Regions from separate parts of the Acetobacterium sp. MES1 genome, predicted to be linked through region 1. Evidence: riboswitches for the same ligand, from Rfam matches in the RefSeq annotation. Region 1 holds a riboswitch; the other holds the start of a gene.

Evidence for each region. A riboswitch is a leader RNA that binds a small molecule or an ion and turns the genes downstream of it on or off. The one in region 1 is predicted to bind nickel and cobalt.
Region 2: another riboswitch for nickel and cobalt. It lies ahead of BI182_RS10180 (ABC transporter ATP-binding protein); the one in region 1 lies ahead of BI182_RS13960 (cation-translocating P-type ATPase).

What each region holds. Positions count from the first base shown of each region.
Region 1 covers NZ_MJUY01000050.1:119,758-124,184, forward strand. Annotated here, with positions in the region: gene BI182_RS13945 (dynamin family protein) at 1-478, opposite strand, end outside; fluoride riboswitch at 567-636, opposite strand; fluoride riboswitch at 778-837, shown strand; gene BI182_RS13950 (fluoride efflux transporter FluC) at 938-1,375, shown strand; gene crcB (fluoride efflux transporter CrcB) at 1,388-1,747, shown strand; NiCo riboswitch at 1,819-1,913, shown strand; gene BI182_RS13960 (cation-translocating P-type ATPase) at 2,021-4,427, shown strand, end outside.
Region 2 covers NZ_MJUY01000030.1:14,797-19,223, reverse strand. Annotated here, with positions in the region: gene BI182_RS10190 (glycyl-radical enzyme activating protein) at 1-659, shown strand, start outside; gene BI182_RS10185 (DUF3786 domain-containing protein) at 994-1,644, opposite strand; NiCo riboswitch at 1,946-2,056, shown strand; gene BI182_RS10180 (ABC transporter ATP-binding protein) at 2,241-2,939, shown strand; gene BI182_RS10175 (ABC transporter permease) at 2,953-4,427, shown strand, end outside.

The DNA of each region.
Region 1 (4,427 bases):
TCAAGGCATAGGCTTCATCCGTATTGTTCTGATGAATCGACCCAACCCCCGGGGTATCCACCAGAATCAGCCCATCCTTTAAAAAGGGATTAGGCAAAAACAGGTTGACAAATGACACCCCTTTCTGGTTATTGGGATTCTGCTGCTCAGCAATATACCCGACCAACTGTGTAAGCGGTATCGGTTGATGCGCCCCACTTTTAAAATAAACCTCGGCCAAGGCATCGCCGTACTGAATTTTAGTGGCCACCGAGGTGACCGGAATAATCCCCACCGGCAGCACCTCAGCATCGAGGACGCCGTTAATAAAGGTGGTCTTTCCCCGCTTAAACTGACCGATGACCGATATGACCAGCTCCCGGTTTTTAATTTTTTCTTTTAAATTCCCAATTTTTATGGTGTCTTCTTCGCAAACCCCGGTGGCCCGGAGTAAAGCAGCCACCTCATCGATGGCGGTGATAGTCTCATCTTTACTCATATTCACACTACCTCTCCTGGTTGGATCTCTGATAAAAACATGGGCCGCAAAAAATGCTGCGGCAATCAAAAAAAGCCAACGATTCTGTATTTTAACAGAAGTCATCAGCTTAACGCATTTTGGCGGTTGCCAGGGCGAACTTCATCACCTGTTTTATAGTTTAATCGATCAAAATGAAAATCTCAATTATTTATTGAAAAAAACCTTCAAATCTGACCACACTTATTTCGGTTTTATTTTTGATTTCGATTTCAGCACCACCTTTTATTGACACGATTATTTCCTCATGATAACATTATTTCATAGAAGGTGATGGAGTTCACCAAAATTGCTTATCAGCTGATGACTCCTGCAGGATTTGTAATGCTGCAGGTTTTTTATTGTCTAAAATAACCCACCTCACAAAATTTTAATCCCTTCGTGTCGAAATGTTTTGTCACTTAAGTCAGGAGGACTGTCATGAAAAAATACTACTTTATCGCCGCAGGCGGTGCCCTGGGTGCGCTGCTGCGGTTTGAGCTGAAAAGCTCCCCCAACCTGTTCCAATTCTCTGATCCACTGATTAATCTGGCCTTAACCATTCTGGTCATCAACCTGTTTGGCTGTCTGATTCTGGGGTCACTGAATGCCATTTTTTCTAAAACCGAACGGATCAGCACCGATTTAAAGCTTGGCCTAACCGCCGGACTGGTGGGCGCCTTTACCACCTACTCAACCTTCTGCAAAGAAAGCCTGAATATTCTGGACGCCGGTTATCTGCGGTTTTTCTGTACCTATGTGGCGGCCTCCATTATCCTCGGAGTCGGTGCGGTTTACCTGGGCCATCTGCTCGGCCATCATATTTTACACCCAGTGGGAAAAAATCTGGCAATCCGATTCAGCCTTGATAGCAATTAAGGAAAACACCTGATGGAAACTTTATGCGTTATTATAGGCGGAGCTTTGGGTAGTACCACCCGTTATGTTCTGGGCAAACGCTTTGCCACACGGCATCAACACCTCCCGATCGGCACCTTCGTGATTAATGTTTCCGGCGCCTTTCTACTTGGTGTTGTCACCGGTTTTGATATTTCAACCCTGCTTTATGGCCTTTTTGCCGAAGGCTTTCTGGGGGCCTACACCACCTTTTCGACCTTTATGTTTGAAGACTTTGTGCTGCTAAAGAACAACCGCATCCTCAGTGCCATCTTTTATGTGGTGGCCACCCTCGTACTCAGCTTTGGCGCCTTTTATGGCGGTTTCCTGATGGCAAACACCCTGATCGGCTAGATAATTTACGCTTGACAAATGCGATTCCCGGCCTTAAAATAAACGTATCTCTTTGCGCTGCATATTAATCGACAGTACAACCTGATCAGGCCATCAACATACGTGTTTTTGGAGCCGGGCCGCTACAGCGGCAGCAGATTTGATTTTTCGCATCTGTGGGACAGAATTTTGTTCCATGGGTGTTTTTTTTATACCTTTTTGAGAACAGATAAGACCATCTCCTGAGTGCTGAGAGTTTTTATAATCAGGCAAAACAGAAAATGGAGGAACCTTATGACCGAAAACTCAAATAACCCGGTGGGACTGACCACCAAAGAAGCCGCCCTGCGACAACAGCAGTATGGCAAAAACGAATTGGCCCCCCTGAAAAAAGAAAGCTTTTTTCACAAACTACTGCACATTATCAGCGAGCCGATGTTTGTGCTACTGCTGGTGGCAGCTGCCATCTATTTTGTCCTCGGAGAACCCCGAGATGGTGCCATCATGCTGATCTTTGTCATCGGCATCATCAGCATCGATGTGATCCAGGAATGGAAAACCGACAAAACCCTCAATGCCCTGAAAGATTTATCGGCGCCCCATGTCAAAGTCATTCGGGACGGTCAGGAAGTCACCATCGCCAGCGTCGATCTAGTGCCCGGCGATCTGATGATGATCCATGAAGGCGTTAAAATCCCGGCTGACGGCTTTGTGATTCGCTGCAATGATTGTTGTATTGATGAATCGTCATTAACCGGAGAAGCCGAGGGCGTCTGGAAAATTGCCACCCGCAACACCAATCCCACTTCAGATCACTGGCGCAACGACTATTGCTACGCCGGTACCCTGGTGACCCAGGGGACGGCTCTGGTTCAGGTCGATAAAATTGGCCCCACCACCGAGTACGGAAAAATTGGGATCCACGTCGCGCAAGCGCCGGATGAACCGACACCGCTCCAGAAGCAGACTGGCAGCCTGGTGAAACTCTGCGCCGGCATTGCCGCCGTCCTCTGTGCCCTGGTTGGCGTGATTACCTATATCAATATTCCCGACCACGCTCTAGGCGACCGGCTGATTGAAAGCATCCTGTCGGGGATTACCCTGGCGATGGCCATGATCCCCGAAGAATTCCCAGTCATTTTGACCGTCTTTCTGTCGATGGGCGCCTGGCGGCTGGCTAAAAAGCAATCATTGGTGCGTAAACTGCCGTCAGTCGAAACGTTGGGAGCGGTATCGGTGCTCTGCGTTGATAAAACCGGCACCATCACCATGAATCAGATGACTGTCCAGGAGACCTGGGCGCTTGATGGTAATCTCGATACCTTATGTGAAATCATGGGCCTGGGCTGTGAAACCGAAGCCTACGACCCGATGGAAAAAGCGATGCTCAACCACTGTGAAGCCGCTGGCATTTCCCGGGATCACCTTTTTGGCGGACGTTTGATCAGCGAATATGCCTTTACCAATGAACTCAAAATGATGGGCCACGTCTGGTTCCACGACGATGAGATTATCATTGCCGCCAAGGGCTCACCGGAACGAATTCTGACGATCGCAACGCTCACGGCCAGCGAGCGGACTCGGGTAGATGAAAAAATCCGGGCCATGTCCGAACAGGGCCTGCGGGTGATTGCCGTCGGCCTGATGAAGCCCAAAACCGAAGCCGATATTCCCGAGACAATTGAAGATTGCCAGCTGACCCTATGTGGTCTGATTGGGTTGGCCGATCCCCCCCGGGAATCGGTCAAAGCCGATATTGCCAGCTGTAATCAGGCCGGTATTCGGGTGGTAATGATTACCGGTGACAACGGCATCACCGCTGCCAGCATCGCCAGAAAAATCGGCATGCCAAACTGTGATCATATCATCACCGGGGACATGCTAAATCAGATGACTGATGCCCAACTTTGCGAAAAAGTTAAAGATGTCAGTATTTTTTCCCGGGTTATTCCCGAACACAAGATGCGGATTGTCAAAGCCTTTAAAGCAAACGGCGAAATTGTCGCCATGACTGGTGACGGTGTCAATGATGCCCCGGCCCTGAAATATGCAGATATCGGGATTGCTATGGGCAAACGGGGCTCCGAGGTCTCCCGGGAGGCCGCCGATCTGATTTTAATGGACGATAATTTCTCGACCATTGTCGATACCGTTGCGGACGGCCGCCGGATTTTTGACAATATCCGCAAAGCGGTGGGCTACGTCTTTACCATTCATATCCCGATTGCCTTTGCCGCCTTGCTGGCCCCACTGATGGGAATTGCCCCGGCCAGCCTGCTGTTATTGCCACTGCACGTGGTCTTGCTGGAGCTGATTATCGATCCCACCTGCTCGATTGTACTGGAACGCCAACCCGCCGAAACCGATATTATGGAGCGACCGCCCCGAAATCCCAAGGAAAAACTACTCAATGCTAAAATCCTGTTAAAAAGCGTCAGCCAGGGTCTGGTTCTGTTTGCCGCCTCCTTCGGCACCTATCTTTATATGCTGAATCAGAATCCGGGTAGCCCAGAGCTGGCCCGAACCATGGGTTTTGCCATTATTATGCTGGCGAATCTCTTCCTGGTCCAAGTCAATAGCTCCGATCATGATTTTGCTTTTCAGTCAATGAAACGGCTGGCAACCGATAAAGTAATGTGGACTGTAAGTATTGGCACGCTGGTGGGGCTCTTTGTGATCCTGTATACACCCTTAAATGCCT
Region 2 (4,427 bases), on a different contig from region 1:
AATGCAATACCTGTGGAGACTGTGCTAAAGTATGTTATCCTAAAGCTTTTTATTTAACTTGTCGACAAATGAGTGTCGATGAAATAATGGAAATCATCAAAAAGGATATGCGATATTATCACACTACAAACGGTGGGGTAACTTTATCTGGTGGTGAACCAATGGTCCAATCGGATTTCACTGCCGCGATTCTTAAAGAATGTAAATCCCTTTGTTTGCATACTGCATTAGATACGACTGGTTTTGTTTCATGGAGTGAGTACGAAAAGGTGATTGATTATGTTGATTTGTTTTTATTTGACCTGAAATGCATGTCTTCAGATCGATCGGAAGAACTAGTCGGTGTACCAAATGAATTGATACTGGAAAATGCGAAAAGACTTGCGAAAATTGGTAAAAAAATTCAAATCCGTTATCCCATAATACCAACTTTGAATGATCAGAAAGAAAACCTGGTAGCAACGGCATCGTTTTGTAGGGATCTGGGTGATGCTGTAACTGTGATACAACTTTTGCCTTACCATAGATTAGGAACTGTAAAATATGAGAGGATCGGTAAAGATTACACTTTAGGTGAGCTTGAACCTATGAGTGATATTCAGGCGGAAGAATATGCAAAAATTTTCCATAGTTATGGTTTGAAAACAATAGTTGGATAAAGATAATTAAAATAGTATTTCAAGTTCTGAAAATTAATTAAAACATTTAACAGTTTAACCAATTGATGTTATTAGACTTTTTAGGTTGAGTTATAAAGGTGAAAAAATTAGCCAACTTTTAGCCAACTGCCAACGAAAACCATTGGCTTGCTTGTGAGTTCATTGTTCAAGAATGGCATAATCAAGCCATTCTGAAACAGTTTAAAACACGTTTTTAATTCCGAGAGGTCGGGGGTTCGAATCCCTCAGGGCAGGACATAAAACGCATTTTAATCCCATTCGCAAGTATTTTGCGGATGGGATTTTTTTGGCGTAGTTGGGGCGCATCGGGCGGCTACATCTGAAACAAGGGTCCTTTGATCTCAAGTTCGGCGGCTTCGGCCAGTCGCTGAATTCCCTCGATGGCCAGGCTGACGGTGCTTTCGACATGGATAAAATCGGTGGCGCTGGCATCGAAGAGCAGATTGCCCTGGGCCGGGAATTCATCATCGCCATCCCAGAACAGAAATTTGATCGGCAGGCAGTCAAAGGAATTGATGCGATAACCGACATCGGCGTGGGCAAGGTTGACGCCGCCGAGGCGTTCACAGGCCCTGGCCAGCTTGTCAGGCTGGCCGGAAAAGGTCAGCGCAAAGGGAACGAGAACATTCTTTTCAAAAGCGGGGGCAAACGGAGAGGCGCCGCTGAGTTCGCGGAAGGGCACCCATTTGTCGCGAAAATGAGCCTGTGGCGAGACAAAGCCGAACAGGGTGTAGATATTGAGCTGGCTGACGACTTCCGCCGGCTGAAGATCGGCCAGGGTGACAATGTAACCGGTCTGGGAATGGATGCCGAATTTGCGGCCAAAGAGGGTCAGGGTCAGATAGTCCCCCTGAATCGTGATTTCAGGCAATGCTTTTAGTAGCTGTGACTGGTCCATCGCCAGAAATTTTTGACGCCAGTCAGCACAGGCTTTTAAATAATTATTGGTTGTATCGTTTAACATGATGGTCTCCTTCAATTTAAGTGTAGTCGCAGCGGGTGTTTTTCCGTCGTTGTCCGTTTCAGTTTAACAGGATTATTTGATTAACTCAACAAAAAAAACAACCGATAGATAAATCGGCAGTTTTGGCGTACAATCAAAAGAAAAAAGCTTAACGCTTGGGGGTGCTGGTTGCTGCGGTGGGATTGAATGAATTCAAAACATTTTAATCAATCCATCTGCGGTTTTTAGGACGATAACCCTTGACAAACTGCGCAAAATATCATATTATCGTAAAAAGACTCTTTGCACTGCATATTTTTCGACAGTACAAACTGAGCAGGCGATAAATTTTAAAGGCGGGAGCGTTTAAAATTTGTGGGGCCGGGTCACAAGGTGACAGCAGATGCGTATATTTGACATCTGTGGGACAGTAGTTTACTTGCTATTGTTTCACAGGTGTTTTTTTGATGGCACAAAAGAGACAAGGCATGGGAATTGCGGCTGTGGTGGAGTGAAAAAATCTCACTATTGGAGGCAAGATCATGGAAAAAAAGAATGGTACGAACAACGAAACCAGCAACGGCACGAAGAAAGAAACCAGCAACGCCAACCAACCGGTGTTTCTGAGCGTCTCCCAACTGGACAAAAGTTATGGCAGCGGCGCGGCCCGGGTCAAGGTTCTTGACGGGGTGACAACGAGCCTGGCGGCGGGGCAGATCTGCGTTATTCTGGGACCGTCAGGCAGCGGTAAATCGACCTTTTTAAATGCCGTCGGCGGTCTGGAACGGATTGATGGCGGCCGCATCATCATTGACGGGCAGGATATTTCGCGGCTGGACCCCGCCAGTCTGGGCCGTTATCGCCGTGATAAACTGGGCTTTGTGTTTCAGTTTTACAACCTGATCCCCAATCTGACGGTTAAAGAAAACATTGAGGTCGGTCAATATCTCAGCCAAAAGCCACTGGAAATGGACGCGCTGCTGCATACCCTGGGGCTCTGGGAGCATCGCGACAAGTTCCCCAATCAGCTCTCCGGGGGCCAGCAGCAGCGCTGCGCCATCGGCCGGGCGCTGATCAAGAATCCTGCCCTGCTGCTCTGTGATGAGCTCACGGGAGCCCTGGATTATCAGACCGCCAAGGAAATTCTGGCCCTGCTCGAAACCATCAATCAAACCTACCATAATACCATTATTATTGTCACCCACAACGAACCGATCAAGCAGATGGCTCATCGGGTGTTAAAACTGCATGACGGCCGGATTGTCACCGACGAGGTCAACGACCACCCGATTGCCGCCAGCGAGCTGCAGTGGTAAGGGGGGCGTGGTCATGAAAAATCCTTTGCGCAAGCGTTTCAAACGCGATTTGATCAGCAACCGCGGCCGCTATCTGGCGATCTTTGCGATGCTGACGGTGACCATTGCGATCATGTCGGGGTTTTTGGCGGTGGCCGATGGCGCCCAGACGGTGTTAGATCAGAACCGGGCCGATGCCAAGATCGAGGATGGCTCCTTTACCACCGCCGGGGCATTAAGCAGTGCCGCCCGGGCCGCCGCCGAAAAACGGGGCGTGACGATTTACCAGAATGATTATCGCGAGCTGCCCTTGTCAGATGATGCCACCCTGCGGATCTACCCGGAGCGGGCGGATATTAATCTGGTCACGATGATCACCGGGCGCCGCCCCGCGGCCGCTGACGAAATGGCCCTGGACCGGCTGTTTGCCGCGAGCTATGGGCTGGCCATCGGCGACACCGTGACCGTCGATGGGGTCCCGCTGACGATCACCGGCACCATCAGCCTGCCGGATTACAGCTCGCTGTTTAAAAACAATGCCGATCTGATGATGGATTCCTTTCATTTCGGGGTCGGTGTCGTCACCCCAGCCACCTTTGCGGGCTGGCCGGCCACTGACATCGTCAACGGCTATGGCTATCGCTTTGACAATCGCGATTTGAGCATCACCGCCCAGCGGCAGCTGGCCACCGCAATCAAGGATCAGCTGATCGCCAGCGGGGTGCTGCTGACCGGCTTTGTCAGCGCCGAGAACAACCAGAGCATCACCTTTATCGACGATGATATGGGTTCGGATGTGCCGATGATGAAGGTGCTGCTGTCGCTGATTATTCTGATCATGGCCTTTGTTTTTGCGATTGTGATCAGCAGCACCATCGACGCGGAAGCGGCGATGATCGGGACGCTGCTGGCCTCGGGCTATACCAAAGCGGAACTGCTGCGCCATTATCTGAGTATGCCGGTGGCGGTGACCCTGATCAGCGCGCTGCTGGGCAATCTGATCGGTTATCTGGTGATGCCGGATTTCTTTAAGGTGATGTACGACAGCAGCTACAGCCTGCCGCCGATGACGATTACGGTCAACCGCGAAGCGCTGCTGCTGACCACGGTCGTGCCGCTGGTGCTGATGGTGGTGATCAATTTTGTGACCCTGGCGCGGAAACTGGCGCTGTCACCGCTGCAGTTTTTACGGAAAGAACTGCACCAGAACCGCCACCGCCGGGCCGTCAAACTGCCGCGGATCTCCTTCTTTTCGCGTTTTCGGCTGCGGGTGATCTTGCAGAACAAGGCCAGTTATCTGACCCTGTTTATCGGGATCTTTCTGGCCAGTTTTATCCTGATGTTCGGGCTGGCGATCACGCCGATGATCAGCCATTATGTGGACAGCATTGAAGCCGCGGCGGTGTCGGACTATCAGTATCTGTTAAAAGCCCCGGCCGAACCGCAAAACCCCGGGTCGGCCGAAAAAATGACGGTGGCGGGGCTGGAAACCTGGTACCCGCCGGCCGC